4 regions of the Rhodoplanes azumiensis genome follow, and region 1 is predicted to be linked to each of the others. Evidence: predicted binding sites of a transcription regulator. Region 1 holds the regulator's gene; each other region holds the start of a gene.
The links. The regulator PhoB, encoded in region 1, activates phosphate uptake and scavenging genes when phosphate is short. The targets are predictions, from matches to a motif close to TGTCATNNANCTGTCAT.
Positions count from the first base shown of each region.

Region 2: a site for PhoB is predicted at 1,443-1,459, ahead of ppk2 (polyphosphate kinase 2). Genes of this name have one in related genera too.
Region 3: a site for PhoB is predicted at 2,140-2,156, ahead of ACFSOX_RS18445 (ceramide glucosyltransferase). Genes of this name have one in related genera too.
Region 4: a site for PhoB is predicted at 1,808-1,824, ahead of phnD (phosphate/phosphite/phosphonate ABC transporter substrate-binding protein). Genes of this name have one in related genera too.

Region 1 is NZ_JBHUIW010000029.1:38,238-41,927, reverse strand. It holds gene pstB (phosphate ABC transporter ATP-binding protein PstB) at 1-422, shown strand, start outside; gene phoU (phosphate signaling complex protein PhoU) at 482-1,195, shown strand; gene phoB (phosphate regulon transcriptional regulator PhoB) at 1,254-1,958, shown strand; gene ACFSOX_RS20410 (GcrA family cell cycle regulator) at 2,211-2,711, opposite strand; gene ACFSOX_RS20405 (aspartate aminotransferase family protein) at 3,098-3,690, shown strand, end outside.
Region 2 is NZ_JBHUIW010000001.1:29,802-33,491, forward strand. It holds gene guaB (IMP dehydrogenase) at 1-1,387, shown strand, start outside; gene ppk2 (polyphosphate kinase 2) at 1,527-2,537, shown strand; gene ACFSOX_RS00140 (hypothetical protein) at 2,871-3,047, opposite strand; gene ACFSOX_RS00145 (amidase) at 3,404-3,690, opposite strand, start outside.
Region 3 is NZ_JBHUIW010000024.1:33,637-37,326, forward strand. It holds gene ACFSOX_RS18430 (threonine ammonia-lyase) at 1-177, opposite strand, end outside; gene ACFSOX_RS18435 (class I SAM-dependent methyltransferase) at 363-1,052, opposite strand; gene ACFSOX_RS18440 (UDP-2,3-diacylglucosamine diphosphatase) at 1,223-2,020, opposite strand; gene ACFSOX_RS18445 (ceramide glucosyltransferase) at 2,179-3,309, shown strand.
Region 4 is NZ_JBHUIW010000004.1:76,399-80,088, reverse strand. It holds gene ACFSOX_RS05515 (ABC transporter substrate-binding protein) at 1-1,541, opposite strand, end outside; gene phnD (phosphate/phosphite/phosphonate ABC transporter substrate-binding protein) at 1,924-2,883, shown strand; gene phnC (phosphonate ABC transporter ATP-binding protein) at 2,937-3,690, shown strand, end outside.

The DNA.
Region 1 (3,690 bases):
GGCTCGCCCGCAACAAGGCCGAGCTCGAGGAGATCGTCGCGATCAGCCTGAAGCGGGCCGGCCTGTTCGACGAGGTGAAGGACCGCCTGGGCGATTCCGGCACCAGCCTGTCGGGCGGTCAGCAGCAGCGCCTGTGCATCGCCCGCGCCATCGCGGTGAGCCCCGAGGTCATCCTGATGGACGAGCCGTGCTCGGCCCTCGACCCGATCGCCACGGCGAAGATCGAGGAGCTGATCGACGAGCTGCGCGAGAACTTCACGATCGTCATCGTCACCCATTCGATGCAGCAGGCCGCCCGGGTGTCGCAGCGCACCGCCTTCTTCCATCTCGGCGTCCTGGTCGAGATCGGCATCACCAGCGACATCTTCACGACGCCGAAGGACCGGCGCACGCAGGATTACATCACGGGTCGCTTCGGATGACCCCCATGAAGGCCCCCGAAGACGACACCCGACCCAACGACGTTCCGGAGACCCCCCCGATGGGCGAACACACGCACAAGGCCTTCGACACCGACCTGCAGGATCTCGCGCGCATGGTCGCCGAGATGGGTGGCATGGCGGAGCAGCAGATCTCGGACGCCACCGAGGCGCTCGACCGCCGCGACCTGGTCGCGGCCCAGAAGGTGGTCGGAGCCGACACCCGCATCGACGTGCTGCAGCGCGAGATCGAGGCCAAGGCGGTGCTCACCATCACGCGGCGCCAGCCGATGGCGGTCGATCTGCGCGACATCGTCGCGGCGATGCGCATCTCCAACGATCTCGAACGGATCGGCGACCTCGCCAAGAACATCGCCAAGCGGGTCGTCGCTCTCGACAACGAGTTCCGCGCCCAGCAGGTGATGCGTGGCGTCCAGCACATGACCGAGCTGGTGCTGTCGCAGATCAAGGACGTGCTCGACGCCTATGCGAGGCGCGACCTGCAGAAAGCCGTGGCGGTGTGGCGGGCCGACGAGGAGATCGACGCCGTCAACAACTCGCTGTTCCGCGAGCTCCTCACCTACATGATGGAAGACCCGCGCAACATCGGCATCTGCATCCATCTGCTGTTCTGCGCCAAGAACATCGAGCGGATGGGCGATCACGCCACCAACATCGCCGAGTCGGTCTACTACATGATCGAAGGCAAGTCGCTCGTCGACGAGCGCCCGAAGGGCGACACGACGGCGAGCACCGTGGTTCCGTTCGACGCCTGACGAAGGGAACGAGCGTCCGCCGCCGGGCGCTCGCGCTTCTCGAGAGGAATACCACCCGATGGCCGCCCGCATCCTGATCGTCGAGGACGAGGAGCCGCTGACGCTGCTGCTGCGCTACAATCTCGAGGCCGAAGGCTACGCCGTGGACGCCGCCGGCCGCGGCGACGACGCCGATCTCCGCCTCAAGGAGAGCCCGCCCGATCTCGCCATCGTCGACTGGATGCTGCCCGGCCTGTCCGGCATCGAGCTGATCCGGCGGCTGCGCGCCCGCACCGAGACCCAGCAGCTCCCGGTGATCATGCTCACGGCGCGCGGCGAGGAGGGCGAGCGGGTGCGCGGGCTCGCCACCGGCGCCGACGACTACATCGTCAAGCCGTTCTCCGTGCCCGAGCTGCTCGCGCGCATCCGCGCGCTGCTCCGCCGCACCAAGCCGGAGCGGGTCGCCGCCGTTCTGACCGCCGGCGACATCGAGCTCAACCGCGAGAAGAAGCGGGTGGCGCGGGCCGGGCGCGACGTGCCGCTCGGGCCGACCGAGTTCCGCCTGCTCGAGTTCCTGATGGAGAACCCGGGCCGCGTCTTCTCGCGCGAGCAGCTGCTCGACCGGGTGTGGGGGCGCGACGTCTATATCGACGAGCGCACCGTCGACGTGCATGTCGGCCGGCTGCGCAAGGCGCTCAACCGCGGCCAGCGCTCCGACCCGATCCGCACCGTGCGCGGCGCCGGCTACGCCCTCAACGACCGCTACGGCAGCGCGGAAGCGTGAGGGGCCGGACGGAGCGGCGGGCGCCCGCCCGCCACGCTCCCCGGCTCGAACGGCGCGTGCGCGGCGGTCGCGACCAGCGTGCGTCCCGGATGTCGCGCGCAATGCAGCGACGTCATGGCCGGATTGCCGCATCGCGGACCACAGCGATCCGGCAATCCTGCGCGATCCCGCGATGATGTCGTGCAGCGCCCGTGGCGTGCGGCGCCGAACGGTTCGGCGTCCGGCCGCGCCGGACGCCGGAATCGTGTCGGATCAGATCCGCCCGAGCCGCTTGTCGCGGCGGCGGTCGACCGGCTGATAGGCGATCCGCGCGTGGTAGCCGCAATAGGGCAGCCCCTCGGCGGTGCGGCCGCCGCAGAAGAAGAAGTCGGTCGAGCCCGGATCGCCGACCGGCCAGCGGCACTTGCCCTCGCCGAGCTCGAGCAGCGTGCAGCGCTGGCCCATCGGCACCACATTGGCGACCGCCTCGACCTCCTGCTCGTACTCGACCTCGTAGACGGGCGCGCGTGCCAGCGCCGTGTTGCCGCGCATCGCCGGCCGCGCGACGCGCATCACCGGCGCCGCCGCGCGCGGCTTTCTCGCCCGCGGCACCGCCGCCGCAGGACTCTTGGCCCGTCCGGACAGGCCCAGTCGGTGAACCTTACCGATCACCGCATTGCGTGTAATGCCACCCAGCTCGACGGCGATCTGGCTCGCTGAGAGACCGTCGTTCCAAAGCTTCTTGAGTAGTTCCACGCGCTCGTCGGTCCACATGTGTTCCTCTTCGCCTCGCGGCGCGGGACGGGTCTCACCGAATCCCCCAACGCCGCGCGGCGGTGCCTCTCCACCGGCGGGTACGCAGGAACTGGATGTGAAACTGAGAGAGCAGTCCGCCGCACGAGATATCGTATACTTACGAAGAAAACGCTACTATATGGCGCGAGTCCCACGCAAGAGTCCCCAGTATTGCATCCACAATTCATGGCCGTTTCGAGTCCGTAAGTGAGACGACGGATGCCGCGGGTCCGGTTGACACCGCGCCGCCCGGACCTAGAATGATGTCGTCGTGCCGCCCCTGGGGCGGCACGATTCATTTCATGGGCCGCGCATCTCTTCGGCGTGCGCCGCTCAATTCACGAGTCGCCAGAAGAAGTTCGGCCATGTCGCATCTCCTGCCGACCTACGCGCGTGCGAACCTCGCCTTCGAGCGGGGCGAAGGCGCATGGCTCGTCTCCACCACGGGCGAGCGCTACCTCGATTGTCACTGCGGCGTCGCCGTGAACGCCCTCGGCCACGCCCATCCGGTGCTGGTCGAGGCGCTCAAGGCACAGGCCGAGAAGGTGTGGCACGTCTCCAACCTGTTCCGCGTGCCGGATGCCGAGCGCCTGGCGGCGCGCCTGTGCGAAGCGAGCTTCGCGGACCTGGTGTTCTTCTGCAATTCGGGCGCCGAGGCGATGGAGGGCGCGATCAAGGTCGCGCGCAAGTACCACGCGGCGAACGGCGCGCCGGAGCGCGTGCGCATCGTCACGTTCGAGGGTGCCTTCCACGGCCGCACACTGGCGACGCTCGCGGCCGGTGGCCAGAAGAAGTACATGGAAGGCTTCGGCCCGCCGGTCGAGGGCTTCGACCAGGTGCCCTACGGCGATCTCGACGCCGTGAAGGCGGCGATCGGCCCACGGACCGCGGCGATCCTGGTCGAGGCCGTGCAGGGCGAAGGCGGCGTGCGGGTCGGCACCCCGCAGTTCCTGCGCGG
Region 2 (3,690 bases), on a different contig from region 1:
CACCTTCCTCACGCGAGAAATCCCGCTCAACATCCCGATCATCGCCTCCGCCATGGACACGGTGACCGAGTCCGCCATGGCGATCGCCATGGCGCAGGCCGGCGGCATCGGCGTCATCCACCGCAACTTCGAGCCGGAGGCGCAGGCCGCCCAGGTGCGGCAGGTGAAGAAGTTCGAGAGCGGCATGGTGGTGAACCCGCTCACCATCGGTCCCGACGCGTCGCTCGCCGAGGCGCTGCGCATGATGGCCGAGAACCGCATCTCCGGCATCCCGGTGGTCACCACCGAGGCGGGCATCGAGGGCCGGCTGGTCGGCATCCTCACCAATCGCGACGTGCGCTTCGCCCACGATCCGGACCAGAAGGTCTCCGAGCTGATGACCAAGGAGCGCCTGGTCACGGTGCGGGAAGGGGTGAGCCAGCAGGAGGCCAAGCGGCTCCTCCACCAGTTCCGCATCGAGAAGCTCCTGGTCGTCGACGACCAGTATCGCTGCGTCGGCCTGATCACCGTGAAGGACATCGAGAAGGCGGTCGCCAATCCGAACGCCTGCAAGGACGCGCAGGGACGCCTGCGGGTCGCCGCGGCGACCACGGTCGGCGACTCGGGCTATGCCCGCACCGAGCATCTGATCGGGGCCGGCGTCGACCTGATCGTCGTCGACACGGCGCACGGCCATTCGCGCCACGTGCTCGAGCAGGTGACCCGCATCAAGAAGCTGTCCAACGCCGTTCAGGTGGCGGCCGGCAACATCGCGACCGCCGACGGCGCCAAGGCGCTGATCGACGCCGGCGCCGACGCCGTCAAGGTCGGCATCGGCCCGGGCTCGATCTGCACGACCCGCGTGGTGGCGGGCGTCGGCGTGCCGCAGCTCACCGCCATCATGGACGCCGTCAGGGTCGCGCGCGACGCCAAGGTGACGGTGATCGCCGACGGCGGCATCAAGTATTCGGGCGATCTCGCCAAGGCGCTCGCCGCCGGCGCCGACTGCGCCATGATCGGCTCGCTGCTCGCCGGCACCGACGAGACTCCGGGCGAGGTGTTCCTCTATCAGGGCCGCTCCTACAAGACGTATCGGGGCATGGGTTCGGTCGGCGCCATGGCGCGGGGTTCGGCCGACCGCTATTTCCAGCAGGACATCAAGGACTCGCTCAAGCTGGTGCCGGAGGGCGTCGAGGGCCAGGTGCCCTACAAGGGGCCGGCCGGCGCCGTGCTCCACCAGCTCACCGGCGGGCTCCGCGCCGCCATGGGCTATGTCGGCGCCAAGACGCTCGCCGAGCTGCACGAGAAGGCGCAGTTCGTGAAGATCTCGGCCGCCGGCCTGCGCGAGAGCCACGTCCACGACGTGACCATCACGCGCGAGAGCCCGAACTACCCGACCCGCGTGTGACGGGCGGGGAGTCGGTGTCCGGAAGACTCCGCGCGACCCTCGGCCGCGCGGACTTCGTCATCGAACTGTCGCACACTCGCGGGCACTGTCCGGTCCGGCGATTCCCATCGCCGGTTCAGAGACTTCACCGGAGCGACAGATGGACGACCGCAAGCCGGGACACGGCACGTCGAGCAATGGCAAGCCGGGCAACGGAAGTTCGGACGACGGGCATGCGGGCGACGGACATGGCGCCGAGGGCAGGCCGGAGAACGGCGGCCTCGACTGGCTCGACGCCGAGCTCGCCGACACGCTCGACGAGGACTACGAGCTCGAGCTGTCCGAGCCGGCGCTCTCGGAGGAGATCCGCAAGATCTACAAGCGGACCCATCCGCCGTCGATCGACCGGCGCGACTATCTGCGCAATCTGCTCGCGCTGCAGGCCGAGCTGATCAAGCTGCAGGACTGGGTGCAGCACACCAAGGCGAAGATCGTCGTCATCTTCGAGGGGCGCGACTCCGCCGGCAAGGGCGGCGTCATCAAGCGCATCACCCAGCGGCTCAATCCGCGCATCGCCCGCGTCGTCGCGCTGCCGGCGCCGACCGAGCGCGAGCGCACCCAATGGTACTTCCAGCGTTACGTGCCGCATCTGCCGGCCGGCGGCGAGATCGTGCTGTTCGACCGCTCCTGGTACAACCGTGCCGGCGTCGAGCGGGTGATGGGCTTCGCCACCGAGGACGAGGTCGAGCAGTTCTTCCGCGACGTGCCGGAGTTCGAGCGCATGCTGGTGCGCTCCGGCATCATCCTGCTGAAGTACTGGTTCTCGATCACGGACGAGGAGCAGCAGATGCGCTTCCTCATGCGCATCCACGATCCGATGAAGCAGTGGAAGCTGAGCCCGATGGATCTGCAGTCGCGGGTGCGCTGGGAGGACTACACGCGCGCCAAGGAGGACATGCTGTTCCGCACCAACATCCGCGAGGCGCCGTGGTTCATCGTCGAGGGCAACGACAAGAAGCGCGCGCGGCTCAACTGCATCGACCACCTGTTGAAGCAGATTCCTTACGAGCCCGTTCCGCACGTCCCGATCGCGCTGCCGGACCGGGTGTTCAACCCGAACTACGAGCGGCGCACGCTGCCGGCCGAGCTCTACGTGCCGATGAAGTATTGAGAGACGTCCGGCTGATCAGCGCAAAGACTCACGGCGGGCACGACCTTCACCTCTCCCCGGCGGGGAGAGGTCGGGGTTCGCGCCGAAGGCGCGAAGTCCGGGTGAGGGGGTGCCACGCTATCCAGCTGGCGCCCTAACCCCTCACCCCGACGCGCAAGAGCGCGTCGACCCTCTCCCTTTGGGAGAGGGTAAGGAGCGGCCCGTCAGCCGGAACAGAAATGATGGGGGGCAAGACCGTCTTCCGGGGCTCAGGCCCGAGCCCGCGGCCGGACGGCGCGATGCACCGCCCGGAATGACCAGTGCCTCGGAACGACGAGGCTGATCAGCTCGTGATCAGATCAGGTCGTTGTCGACGCAGTAGGCGACGGCGGAGCGGTCGGTCGTGGTGCGGCGGGCTTCGCGGCCGGTCGGGCGACCGGTCTCGGCGCGCTCGACCTTGCCGTCGGCCGCGGTGCGGGCGGCTGGCGGGGGCGCGTCGGTGTCGAAGGTTCGCAGCTCGGTACGGGGCATTGCGCAGTCTCCGGAAAGGCACGCCGGATGCGTGCCGGGGGTTCTTTCGGTCTGGCCTCGTGGCCGCCGGCCGGCGGGTCGTCCCACCCGGCCGACCCCCGTCATCTGGTGGGCCGATCGGGCGCAAATAAGGTCTCCCGGTGACCGGATTGGTTCGTTCCCGGGCACGATCGCGGCCGTGTCCGCGAGGCCGCAGACTGTCCGCGACGCGGGTGAAGGATGTCTTGCGCGGTCCGCCGAACGAAGGACGGTCGTGATCACGAAGGTGCGAGGCCGAATGCCGGAACGCGTTGCGCCCGTGCAACGGACGCCCCGTCGACGCTTTATAAACCAAGCCGGGAGAAAGTCCGGCGCCGCTACTCCGCGGTGGCGCCGACGTTGGGCGCGAGCCGCACGGCGAGGTCGAGCAGCGCCTCGTCGCCGCCCGCCCAGCCGATGAAGGAGAGCCCCACCGGGCAGCCCTCGAGGGTGCCCACCGGGATCGTGACCTGGGGCAGGCCGGCCATCCCGGCCGTGCAGGTGAGGCGCATGACCCGCACCCGGAACGACTCGAGGAGCTCCTGCGGCGCGTCGGCCCGCGGCGCGACGCACGGCACGGTCGGCAGCGCCAGAACGGTGCCGGGCTTGACGACGCCGCGGATCC
Region 3 (3,690 bases), on a different contig from region 1:
CGAGCCGGTGCGCTGCAGCGTCTCCGGCTTGAGGAAGACTTTTGCGCCGGTGAGGCGGTCGAGCACCGGGCTGGCGACCAGCGGCGTGCGCACCGCGACGCCCTCGATCCGGGCGGCGGCGGCGGCGATGTCGGCGATGGTGGGCGGAGCGAAGGACGAGGCGGGGTCGGTTGTCATGGCGCGCGACCCTAGCCCGCACCGCCCGGAGCGACAAGATGTGCGCCGGATGTCCCCGGCATGCCGGAAAACAGCCTCGGCACCGGCCTCCACTGATCCCCACGCAAGCGGGGATCCGGACGGCTCGGCCATGTCGCCCCTGGATCACGCGGCTTCGCGCGGACCAGCGGATCCTGGCGCAGTCGCTAGGCCGCCGCGCGCTGGGCCGCGTCGGGGAGACGGCGGAAACGCACCAGCGTGTAGACGCCGAGCGGCTTGATCGGCCGGCGCTCGATCAGCGCGACGGCGCCGTGCCGCTCCGCCCAGGCGGCGAGCCGCGCGAACGGAAACTCCGGCCGCAGCCCCATCTTGCGCGCCGGCCGCGCGACCAGACGCTCCAGCACGGCGGTGAGCCCCTTCTCCGAATAGAGATGGTTGACGAGAATGATCTCGCCGCCGGGCCGCACCACCCGGGCGCACTCGTCGAGCACGCGCTCGGGATCCTCGACCAGCGTGATCACGAACTGCGCGACGACGCAGTCGAACGAGCCGGCCCCGAAGGCGAGGTCGGTCGCGTCCATCACCATCACCGACTCGACATGCGGGAACTGCCCGGTGGCGAGTCGCGCCTTCGCCTTCGCGACCATCGGGGCCGACATGTCGATGCCGACCACCCGGGTCGCGTGATCGTAGTCCGAGAACGAGAGCCCCGTCCCCACCCCGACCTCGAGGATGCGGCCGCCGACCTGCCGGGCGGCTTCCGCGGCGGCACGCCGTCCGCTCTCGAAGATCGGCCCGCACACCATATCGTAGAGCGGCGCCCAGCGGGCATAGGCCTTCTCCATGACGTGACGTTCGGGATCCGCGATGGTGTCTGGATGGGGCGACAAGGCCATGTGCTGCTCCGAAGGATCGTTGGCGTTCTTGTTGCGACGTCGTTCTTCCGGCGCGACGCACCTCGTTCCGGGCGCTCTCACCGACACGCAAAACCGCCCCGCCCCCGAACGGCTCCGGATCAGAGCCGCTCGGGACGAGGCGGAACGTGGACTTACATCGTCACCCCGGCTCACGCCGCCTGGGCGGCGACCGGAGCGGGCTCGGGCTCGATGCTCTCGAGCCGCTTCGTCCAGGTGATGATCTCGAAGCGGCCGTCGAAATGCTCGGCCACGGCCGTGCAGCTCTCCACCCAGTCACCGCAATTGATGTAATGGGTGCCGAAACTCTCGTGCATGACCGCATGATGGATGTGGCCGCAGATCACGCCGTCGACGCCGTGGTGCTGCGCCTCGGCGGCGAGCGTCTTCTCGAAGTCGCCGATGTAGTTGACGGCGTTCTTCACCTTCAGCTTGGCCCACTTCGAGAACGACCAGTAGCCGAAGCCGAGCCGCCGCATCAGCCCGTTGACGAGGCGGTTCATCGTGATGGCGAGGTCGTAGGCCTTGTCGCCGAGCAGCGCCAGCCAGCGCGCCTGGGAGATCACGAAGTCGAACAGGTCGCCGTGGATGACCAGATAACGACGGCCGTCCGGCGTCTCGTGGATGGCGTGCTCCACCACCTCGATGCCGCCGAAATGCGTGCCGTAATAGCCGCGCAGGAACTCGTCGTGATTGCCCGGCACGTAGATCATGCGGGCGCCCTTGCGGCCCTTGCGCAGGAGCTTCTGGACGACGTCGTTGTGGGCCTGCGGCCAGTACCAGCTCGACTTCAGGTGCCAACCGTCGACGATGTCGCCGACCAGATAGACCGTGTCGGCCTCGTGCCAGCGGAGAAAGTCGAGAAGCTTGTCGGCCTGGCAGCCGCGGGTTCCGAGATGGACGTCCGAGATGAACAATGTGCGGAAGCGCCGCAATCCGTTGTCCGTCACGCCGCGCCCCCTTCAATGATCGCATCAATGATCGTGAACATTTCCGGGTTCTGACAGAGTCCTGTTGCGGTTCGATGACGCACCGCACCGGGCCTGGGAACCGACCCTGCGCGCCCCTTCGTCATCGCTTCGTCATGCGGGCGTTGTAGTCGCCGGACATGACACTCCTCGGACTCGCTGTCGCCTTTTGTGGCCTCACCGTGCTCGTGCATGTCGCGAGCGTCGCCATCGCCGCTTGGCGTTGCCGCGTGCGGTCGGGCACCATGGCGCCGAGGCCCGGCACGCCGCCCGTCACCATCGTGCGGCCGGTGTGCGGCATCGAGAACTTCATCGAGGAGACGCTCGCCTCGACGTTCCGGCTCGACTATCCGACCTACGAGATCCTGTTCTGCGTCGCCTCGCCGGCCGACCCGGTGATCCCGGTGGTCGAGGCGCTGATGGCACGGCACCCGACCGTGCCGGCGCGGCTGTTGATCGGCAACGATCCGGTCAGCAGCAATCCCAAGCTGAACAACTGCGTCAAGGGCTGGCACGCGGCCCGCCACGACTGGATCGTGCTCGCCGACTCCAACGTGCTGCTGCCGATCGACTATCTGCAGCGGCTGCTGGCGACCTGGCGGGCCGACACCGGACTCGTCTGCGCCCCGCCGATCGGCAGCCGGCCGGACGGCTTCTGGGCCGAGGTGGAATGCGCCTTCCTCAACACCTATCAGGCGCGCGCCCAGTATGTCGCCGACACGATCGGGCTCGGCTTCGCCCAGGGCAAGACGCTGTTCTGGCGCCGCGTCGTGCTGGAGGCCGGCGGCGGCATCAAGGCGCTCGGCGCCGATGTCGCCGAGGATGCCGCCTCGACCAAGGTGGTGCGCGGGCTCGGCCTGAAGGTCCGCCTGACGGACGCGCCGTTCGAGCAGCCGCTCGGCCGCCGCCGTCCGGCCGAGGTGTGGCGCCGGCAGTCGCGCTGGGCGCGGCTGCGGCGGGCCTGCTTCCCGGGCTACTTCCTGCCCGAGATCCTCACCGGCGGGCTGTTTCCGGGTCTCGCCTTAGCGATCGCGGTCGGCGAGCTCGGCGGCCCGGTGCTGCCGCTGCTCATGCTGTTCTGGCTCGGCTGGTACGGCGCCGAGATGGCGCTGGCGCGCGCCGCCGGCTGGCACCTTTCCCGCTGGTACCCGCTGCACGGCCTGTTGCGCGACCTGATGCTGCCGGCGCTGTGGCTCGACGGCCTGCTCGGCCAATCCTTCGAATGGCGCGGCAACGAGATCCGCGTCGAGGCCGACGGACGCGCCGTCTGAGGGCGGCGCCGACCACGCGCCGGCCGGGCGCCTGAATCCGGCTCTCCGCGCCGAGGCGTCCGCCGCCGCTCCGTCCCGTATTTCCCGTCGCACGGAACCTGTGAGACGGGCCGGCTCGGCCGGTCGGGACGGCCTTCCATCGGACGGGAGCGACCCGTGCCGGCCACCGTCGACCGACAACATTCGACCCGAACGATAGCGGCCCGAACGATCGCGGCCCGGACGACCGTGCTCGCCGCCCTCGCTCGACGGCATCGGCATGGCCGACATCATGACCGGCATCGCCGAGCAGCGGCACCCCACGTCGTCCGGCACACCGGCGCGCCGCGCCCGCTCGCCCGGACCGGCGCGCCGGGATCCGCCACGCCTCTTGCGGCGGGT
Region 4 (3,690 bases), on a different contig from region 1:
GCGTTCAGATAGGGCTGGAACAGCGGGATGCGCGGCACGTCGGCGAACGCCTTGGCGACGAAGCCCGTCACGTCCTTGTCGTAGGCGGCGGTGTCGCCCTCGGCGGCCGCCTTGCGGGCGGCGTCGATCAGCGCGTCCATCTCCTTGTTCTGGTAGCTCATGGTGTTGAACAGCGAATTCTGGCCGTGATAGCACCAGAAGAAGAAGTACTCGGGATAATCGAGCCAGCCCGAGAAGAAGTTGGAGATCAGCGGCATCTCCTTCTTGGTCATCTCGGCGCGCCAGCTTGATCCCGGCACCTTGTTGATGGTCGCCTTGATGCCGATCTGGGCGAGACTCTCCTGCACCAGCACGCACAGCGGCTCGTTGACGGCGGCGAAGCCGAGGTCGAACGAGAGCGTCGTCTCGAAGCCGTTCGGCAGGCCGGCCTTGGCGAGCAGCGCCTTCGCCTTGGCGAGATCCGTGACGTAGCCGTGCGGCTGCGGCCAGGCGGTCGAGAGCGCGGCCCCCTCCGGCGCGCCGAACATCGGCTTGGCGAGGCCGAACATCACGGCGTCCATGATCTTCTGATAAGGAATCGCGTAGGCGACGGCCTGCCTCACCTCCAGCTTGTCGAAGGGCGGCTTGGTCACGTTCATGCCGATATACTGGATGCCGTTGCCGATCGGGCTCGACACCACGGCCACCTTGCCGGCCTGGCTCAGCTCGACGAAGTCCTTGTTGGGCAGGTCGAACGAGATGTCGGCATCGCCGCGCTCGATCAGGGCGCGCCGGTTTCCGGCGGACGGGACCATGCGCCACACGATGCGCTTGATCTTGGGCAGCGGCCCGCCCTTCCAGGTCTCGTTGCGCTCGTAGATCACCTCGGTGCCGGGCGTCCACTTCGTCACCTTGTAGGCGCCGCCGCCGGCCGTGTTGGCCTTGGCGTACTCCATGGCCCACGGATCCTTCTCGGTGGCGTTCTTCTTCATCAGCTCCGAGTTGAAGATCGACGGCACGATGACGGCGATGTCCGGAATCGTCAGCTTGTCCTTGCGGATGAAGTCGACCCGGAACGTGTGGTCGTCGACGACGACGAACTGCTCGGGCTTCTCCAGCGAGCCCGCCTTCATCTGGAAGGTCGGGAAGCCGCCGACCGTGACGGCGCGGTCGAACGACCACTTCACGTCCTTGGCCGTCACCGGCGTGCCGTCGTGGAAGGTCGCGTCCTTGCGCAGCTTGAAGGTTGCCGACGTGTCGGTGACGGTCCAGTCCTCGGCGAGCTCGGGCGTGTATTTGTCGCGGTCGTAGGAGGCGACGCCGTTCTCCAGCGTCTTGGTGCCGTGCGAGATCAGCCGGTCGTAGCAGTTCCAGGCGACCTCGTAGCCGGGGCGGTTGGTGCCGACGCCGTGAATGTCGAGATTGTTCGGGCCGCTCTCGGAGACCAGCAGCAGCGTCTCGTTGCGGGCCTGGGCCTTCGCCTCCGACCAGATCGCCGGGGCCGGGAGCATGCTGCCGGCCGCCAGGGCCGTCATCGACTTGAGGACGTCTCGACGCTTCATTCTCGTTCTCCGAATGGCAGGGCGGGGGCGCGGGGCGTGAGACCTCCCGCAAGCGGCGTGCCAACTCGGCGCGGGCGCCGGGTCGATCCGGCGAACCTGCTGAATCTCCGATGGGAACGGGCGTGGCGAGGGAAGCCGTGCGAGGCTGCCGCGGCGCCGAGGCTCCACTCTCATTGCATACAAGACAGGTCGGCATGCCGAACAAATAGGCAAAGTCGAGAAAGACGCGGGTCGCTTTGGGCCTCGCCGGGCGAATCCGTCGCAGCCGTCACATCACTGTAATACGAGCGGCCTAGGCGTCCGGGTCGGATCCCGGCCGCGGCCGCGGCGCGTCGTCGGACCGCCGCCGGCGCGCGGCGGGCCGCACATGGAGATCTCCGCGATGCGCGTTCGCCGCCTCGGCGCCCTTCTCGGCGCCCTTGCCCTCGCCCTGCAGCCGTTCACCGCCGCCGCGCTCGACGCCCGCTACACCGACGCCGACGGCGACCTCGTCGCCGACGCGCCGACCGATCCGAAGCAGTGGGTCGACCCCGCGACGTTGATCTTCGCCTACACGCCGGTCGAGGATCCCGCCGTCTACGCCAAGGTGTGGGACGGCTTCCTGCGCCACATGGAGAAGGTGACGGGCAAGAAGGTGCAGTTCTTCCCGGTCCAGTCCAACGCCGCCCAGCTCGAGGCGATGCGGGCCGGCCGCCTGCACGTCGCCGGCTTCAACACCGGCTCGAACCCGATCGCCGTCAACTGCGCCGGCTTCGTGCCCTTCGCCATGATGGCCTCGCTCAAGGGCGAGTACGGCTACGAGATGGAGATCATCACGTATCCGGGCTCCGGCGTGACCAAGCCCGAGGACATCCGCGGCAAGAAGATGGCCTTCACGTCGCAGACCTCGAACTCCGGCTACAAGGCGCCGTCGGCGCTGCTGCGGGAGAAGTTCGGACTCGAGCCCGGCAAGGACTACGAGCCGGTGTTCTCCGGCAAGCACGACAACTCGGTGATCGGCGTGGCCAACAAGGACTATCCGGTGGCCGCGATCGCCAACTCGGTGATGCTGCGCATGCTGGCCCGCAACGTGGTCAAGAAGGACCAGCTCGTCTCGATCTACAAGTCGCAGACCTTCCCGACCACCGGCTACGGCATGGTCTACAACCTGAAGCCCGAACTCGCCGCCAAGGTGAAGGAGGCGTTCTTCTCGTTCGACTGGACCGGCAGCGATCTCCTCAAGGAGTTCCAGTCGACCGAGCCGCCGCAGGAGAAGTTCATCCCGATCACCTACAAGCAGCATTGGGAGGTGGTGCGCGACATCGACAAGGCGATGGGCATCTCCTACGATTGCAAGGGCTGACGCGCCGAGGCGTCGTGCGCGCGAGCACCGACACGGGCGAGGGCTGATCCCGCATGCTGCGGATCGAGGGCTTGCGAAAGCAGTACCGCACCGGCGACGCCGCGCTGCGCGGCGTCGACCTCGTGGTGCCGGCCGGCGAGGTGATCGGCCTGATCGGCCCGTCGGGCGCCGGCAAGTCGACGCTGATCCGCTGCGTCAACCGGCTGGTCGAGCCGACGTCCGGCCGGATCTTCCTCGGCGACGACGAGGTGACGGGCGCGTCGCGTCGCGCATTGCGCCGGCTGCGCCGCCGCATGGGCATGATCTTCCAGGAGTTCGCGCTGGTCGAGCGGCTGACCGTGATGGAGAACGTGCTGGCCGGTCGGCTCGGCACGGTCCCGTTCTGGCGCAGCCTGGCGCGCCGCTTCCCGCCCGCCGACGTGCGTAACGCCTTCGCGACGCTCGACCGCGTCGGCCTCCTCGATCACGTCGACAAGCGCGCCGACGCGCTCTCCGGCGGACAGCGCCAGCGCGTCGGCATCGCCCGCGCGCTGCTGCAGGATCCCGACCTCCTGCTGATCGACGAGCCGACCGCGAGCCTCGATCCGAAGACGTCGCGGCAGATCATGCGACTGATCGGCGAGGTCTGCGCCGAGCGCCGCCTCGCCGCGATCGTCAACATCCACGACGTCGCGCTCGCCCAGATGTTCCTCGGCCGCATCGTCGGGCTGAAGGCCGGCGAGGTCGTCTACGACGGGCCGTCGTCCGGGCTCGACGCGACCGTGCTGACCCGCATCTACGGCGAGGAGGATTGGACCCGCACGGCGC